Linked DNA regions of Bdellovibrio bacteriovorus HD100. The protein of the gene in region 1 binds, or shares a complex with, the protein of each later gene. Links are inferred from orthologs where the notes say so. Each region holds a gene or a part of one and is shown on either strand. Other genes may lie near its edges.

Region 1 (2,845 bases):
CGGACCTGTTGACGTTCACCAACCGCTTTGAGCGCCAGGCTTTGATCCGCGTGACTGTGTCACCGTTGGTCAAGGGCTTCGTCAGAGTCCAAATAGGCGATGTAAAGGGCTCAATGCGCCTTGTTGCAATGCGATTTGTTGACGTCTACACCGCAATATCTGACAAAGTCCACTTGGGTGGGCGTCGTGCTTGCGGCCCTGTATTCAACTAATCTTTCTTGCGGTGCAAAATGAAATTTATCGTATTTGAGGGGCTGGACGGCTCCGGCAAAAGTTCTTTGATGGCGGCGTTGGAGCGTGAGCTGCAAAACAGAGCCATCAACTTTTTGCGCACCCGTGAGCCCGGCGGAACTCCGCTGGGTGATGAAATCCGCAACATGATCCTGAGAAAAGAAGGCCCGGCACCAACCCCACGCACAGAATTGCTGCTTTATGAAGCCAGCCGTTCCCAGCACGTGGATCAGGTGATCCGTCCGGCTTTGGCGGCAGGCACGTGGGTTCTGTGTGATCGTTTTGCTGCAAGCTCTGTCGCGTTTCAAAGTGGCGGGCGTGCGATCTCTGAGGCCGACGTGGTGATGCTGAATACCTTTGCCACCGGCGGTTTGAAAGCCGACATCACTGTTCTTTTGGATTTGTCTGTGGAAGAAAGTCGCCGTCGCCGTCAGGGGCGTGGTGCTGTCACCGGAGAAACCGAAGACCGCATTGAATCTGAAGCCGACACTTTCCATGAAAACGTTCGTCAGTCCTTCCTGAAGCAGTCCCGTGAAGACGCCGCTGCGTGGATCGTTCTGGATGCGCGTGAAACCCCGGAAGTACTATTCAAACAGCTGTTGCAGTCTTTGACTGAACGAAAAGTTTTGTAAGGACGTAGCAATGGCCCGGATGCTGGATTTCGTCTTAGGACATCAGGAAACAATCAAAAAAATGGTCGAGTCTTTCGAAAACGGAAAGCCCGGTCAGACCTTTTTGTTTGTGGGTCCGGGCGGCATCGGCAAAAAACTGACAGCGATGGGGCTGGCGCAGGCTCTGTTGTGTCCTTCCAGCCCGCGGGGCTGTGGTAAATGCCCTTCTTGTTTCCGCATTTCCCAGGGCTCGCACGAAGGTCTTAAGTTGATTGCCCCCAATGGGGCCAACATCAAAATGGAACAAGCCAAAGAGGTTCTGGAATTCCTCAGTTTAAAAAGTCTGACAGGCAACCGTGTGATCGTCATTGATCAGGCACAAACCCTGAATCCGCAGGCGGCCAATTCTTTGTTAAAAACTTTGGAGGAACCGCCAGAGGGTACGTTCTTCTTTTTAATTGCTCCCAGTGTGGCGGGGATTCTGCCGACCATTCGGTCCCGGTCCCGCATTGTGCAGTTCCGTCCGTTGACTCAGGAGGATCTGGGAAAACGCGTGAAAGCGCCGGCCTGGGCGTTGAAGGCCGCAGGTGGAAGTTTTGAAAAGCTGGCTCAGTTGCAGGATGGTCCCGAGCAGGAAGTGCGCGAAAAGGCGGTGGAGCTTCTGACTTTGTTCATTCAGGATGCTGACTTCCTGCTTAATGAACTGTGGAGAAACGAGTTCAAAGACCGCGCTCAAGGGCAGCGCATGATCTCCTATTGGATTGGCTTCTTAAAGGATGCCATTTGTCTGCAAGAGGGTGCTAAAACTCAGATTGTGAATCTGGATCAGGCGCCGCTGATCAAGGTCCTGGCAGAGCTGGAACGCCCACGAATTCTGAATTTGATTCAGAAAGCGCTGCAAGTGGAGCAGGCCTTTGCCGCCAATCGGGATCCTCAGCTGATCATCGAAGAATTCTACGTCACGTCCAAGGCTTAAAGCGCATTGTCACCTTCCGTGACGGCTGTTATACTTGCCCTATGGAATGGATCGATATTCACGCACATTTGAATATGCTCGAAGAGGGTGTTGAAGCCGCAATCAACAATGCGAAAGCCGTGGGCGTGAAGAAGATCATCACCATCGGCACCCAGCCGGAAGATCATCCGATCGTGCTGGATATTGCCCGCAAATATTATCCGGAAGTGTACTGCACTTTGGGTGTGCATCCTCATGACGGTGGCACTTACACGGAAGCTGCCGGTAAATTTATCGAAGAACATGTCACTGAGCCTTGCGTGGTGGCTGTCGGTGAAATCGGTCTGGATTACTATTACGACAATTCCCCGCGTGAACTTCAGAAGGAAGCCTTCCGCGCACAGCTTGAAATCGCCCGCAGAACCAAAATGCCGGTCGAGATTCACACCCGCGATGCAGAAGAAGACACCATCGAGATTTTAAAAGAATTCAAAGGCGAAGTGAATGGCCTGATCCATTGCTTTACCGGCACAGAATGGCTGGCTCGTCAGGCGCTGGACGTGGGTTTCAATATCTCTATCAGTGGTGTGGTGACTTTCAAAAGTGCCGATTCTTTGCGCGAGACCGTGAAGATGCTGCCACTGGATCGCATCCATGTGGAAACCGATTCACCGTTCCTGGCACCGATCCCGATGCGTGGACGCAAGAACACTCCGGCTTATGTTATTCACACGGCGAAGTTCGTGGCTGACCTTAAAGGGATCAGCCTTGAACAACTGTGTGAACAGACGCGTATCAATGCTCTGAAAATGTTCCCGAAAATTCAGTGGTAGTTTGCAGCAGCTGAGTCCGCGTGGTTTTGATCCACGGGGCAAAGGGTGCAACTTTTGTCGCCTGGGCAATGCCAGCACAGCTGACCTGTCCGTTCGGTAGACGTTTGCCATAGACGGCGGAATTAACACCAATCACTTTCAGCACGCCATTTTCATGTGAAAACTGCGGGCCACCGGAATCCCCCTGACAGATGAACACCGGAACTTTTGAATTC
Region 2 (2,982 bases), 2.6 Mb from region 1 along the record:
TGTCGGTGTAGTTGAAGCAGGTTGGGCAGTCGTGAACTTCAGCCTTGACGCGCAAAAGCGCCTCACTCAAACGCTCCGGGTATTCGTTCCCGGTGCGCAGAATGTAATAAGCCAGACGCTGAGCAGTCTTCGGCCCGATACCAGGCAGACGGCTCAACTCGTGGACTAATTTTTCAAGGGCAGAAATATGTAACACTTACTACTCCAGCTTCGGACGCCCGTGGCGCCCTCAGCACTGTGGCCGCAGGCCAGCCTTAGAACATTCCTGGGATATTTAGGCCGCCAGTGATTTTTTCCATTTCTTTAGCGGAAGTATCACGGGCTGTTTTAACTGCTTCGTTGGTTGCAGACAGGATCATGTCCTGAAGCATCTCAACATCGCCAGCTTTCAAAACTTCAGGGTCGATGGTCAATGCCGTGATCAAGTGGTCGCCGTTCACTTTTACTTTTACAGCGCCGCCACCGGAAGTTGCTTCGTACTCAACTTTTGCAAGTTCTTCCTGGGCTTTCTTCATTTTCATCTGCATTTGGTTGGCTTGCTTCATCAGCTGGGCCATTCCGCCGGGCATACCCTTCATAAAATCTCCTTTTTTAGTGGCCGCGCTTGTTCAGTTCAACGATGGACTTGATCTGTCCCTTGAACACGGTTTGAGCGGCTTTAACCATCGGGTTTTCAATGATCTTGTTGCGCAGATCCTCTTCGGCCATCTGCACTTTTTTCTGCTGGATGGCTTGGGCGGATTCGCCGACCTGATCACGACTCATCAATACTTCAAAAGAATACCCAGCACCCCAGTACGAATCAATAAATCCCTGTAGTTTTTTGCGCACTTGGGCGTCAGCCATTTGGTCTTTCAGAAAGGCCAATTTCACAGGAACGCCAAGGCTGATCAGCTTTCCCTCTTCCTTAACAAACAGTAAATTTTCCACTTTCGCTGCAAACAAAGCGTCGTCCTGACGAAGCAGTTCAACAAAGTTCACCCAGCGCTCTTTAGAGGTGGAACCAGAGGCAATTTTCGGTTTGCTTTCAACAACCGGAGTTGGTTGAGCTGCCGGAACCGGAGCGGCCGGTGCGGTCGCCGCAGGCTTTGCCGCTGGTGCGGGATTTGATTTCAGGGAAGAGGCCGCGGAAGAAGCTTTGTTCAGTGCTGCCTTCATCGCCTCAAGACCGGTCGGTCCATCCAGAACCTTCTGGGATTCTTCGATGCGATCATGTCCTTTTACGGGAAGGCTTACCGGCGGAACGTAGGGCCTGGCCCCACCTGCGCTGTGAGAGGGGATAGCTCCGCCTTGCAACAAAGTCTTCAGATCCACAAGTTTGGGAGCAGAAGCCATGCGCAGCAAAGTCACTTCAAGTACAATGCGAGGGTCCTGGGCGCGCGGAATGTCCGAGCCCCCCTTCAAAGCCATGTCGAAGAGCATGTGAATGTCTTCTTCCGGCAGACGCTGAGCCATTTCGCTCAAAGCCTGCAGTTCAGAGTCCGGCATTTCCAGAATCTGACTGGCTTGGGCTTCAGATACTTTGATCAGAAGCAGGTTGCGGATCATTTCCAAAAGATCCTGAGAATACAAGTGCGGCTCAAAACCGGCCGCAGCGATTTTCTCAATCACTTTCAAAACCGCCTGAGAGTTGCGATCAATCAGGGCGTTCAAAGTTTCAAAAAGCAAAGCCCGGTCCGTCAGACCCAGGATTTCAACCACACTGGCGCGGGTTAAAGGACCGTTGGCAAAAGTGATCACCTGATCCAGCAAACTTTGCGAGTCACGCATGGATCCGTCACCTTGACGAGCCACCACCCACAAAGCCTCATCATCCGCCGTCACGCCTTCGCGATCACAGATCAGTTTCAGGCGTTCGGTGATAGAGCGGGTGGAGATACGGCGGAAATCAAAACGCTGACAGCGGGACAGAATCGTCTGCGGGATCTTGTGCACTTCGGTGGTGGCCATGATGAACACCACGTGAGCCGGCGGCTCTTCCAATGTCTTCAACAGGGCGTTGAAGGCGCTGGTGGAAAGCATGTGCACTTCGTCGATGATATAGATTTTGTATTTTCCACTGGAAGGCATGAAAGCCACAGTGTCGCGAAGTTCACGGATCGCATCCACACCGTTGTTGGAAGCTCCATCGATCTCGATCACGTCAATGCTGGAACCGCCCGCGATCTCGTTGCACGAATAGCAGTCATTGCACGGAACAAAGTTCTGGGCATTCGGACAGCGAAGAGCTTTGGCAAGGATACGGGCAGAAGAAGTTTTTCCTGTACCACGCGGACCTGTGAAAAGCAGGGCGTGAGGCAAGCGACCGTTTTTAAGAGCATTGGAAAGTGTTTGGGTAATATGATTTTGCCCGACAACGTCGGTAAATGATTGGGGACGCCATTTGCGTGCAATCACCTGATAAGACAAAATCCACCCCTCAAGATCATGAAACAGGAAAAAAAAGTGGCCGAGCACCCCATATCACATAGTCCCTCGAGTGCCGTTGCTTCCTTCCGGACCTAGCGGGATTCGTCAAGAGAGCTATTGTATGGGACCCGGCCACCGCTGGATGTATCCCATTGGTGGGGGGATTACATTCGATAACTCGCCGCGCATTTCAGTTAGTTTGGGAACCCCGTTAATCGGGCACGCCGTCCGGGCTCTGCTGGCGCCGGGGCGGGGCCCCGGTTCGGGCCATCGTGGCCCCGCCAGAGGCCCTCCTTCGGGGGTTCCCCTCCCAAACTAACTGAAATACCCGAAGTTAGCGAAAATACGGGGGAATGGGGTAACTGGGCGGTGGTGCTTTGGGGGATTGTTGGCTGGCCCTGCGGGCGCCGCGGTTTTTCTGGCTGGCCTTCGGCGCCGCTTTTTTGGGGCTTGGCCCCTTTCCCCCCTTTTGGGGCTTTGCCCCTTGCCCCCGGGAGAGGGGTGGGAGTGAGGGGAGGGTTAACTGGGAATTGTTGGGGTGGGTCGTTGCTTGCTGTTCCTCAATCCTTGCGC

The links. Proteins that work in one complex are often made in the same cells at the same time.
Region 2: the proteins of BD_RS04790 (region 1) and dnaX are in contact, whole or in part, in a cryo-EM structure (PDB 8GIZ), measured with the Escherichia coli proteins. The link is inferred for Bdellovibrio bacteriovorus HD100 from one-to-one orthologs.

Annotation. Positions count from the first base shown.
Region 1 is NC_005363.1:984,771-987,615, forward strand. It holds BD_RS04790 (DNA polymerase III subunit delta'), read left to right. Parts: upstream 1-873; coding sequence 874-1,818; downstream 1,819-2,845. Other genes in the region: BD_RS04780 (hypothetical protein), read left to right, coding at 1-212; tmk (dTMP kinase), read left to right, coding at 231-863; BD_RS04795 (TatD family hydrolase), read left to right, coding at 1,860-2,630; BD_RS04800 (S1 family peptidase), read right to left, coding at 2,593-2,845. UniProt on the Escherichia coli protein: Part of the beta sliding clamp loading complex, which hydrolyzes ATP to load the beta clamp onto primed DNA to form the DNA replication pre-initiation complex.
Region 2 is NC_005363.1:3,606,578-3,609,559, reverse strand. It holds dnaX (DNA polymerase III subunit gamma/tau), read right to left. Parts: upstream 2,410-2,982; coding sequence 592-2,409; downstream 1-591. Other genes in the region: BD_RS17060 (YbaB/EbfC family nucleoid-associated protein), read right to left, coding at 255-578; recR (recombination mediator RecR), read right to left, coding at 1-196. UniProt on the Escherichia coli protein: Part of the beta sliding clamp loading complex, which hydrolyzes ATP to load the beta clamp onto primed DNA to form the DNA replication pre-initiation complex.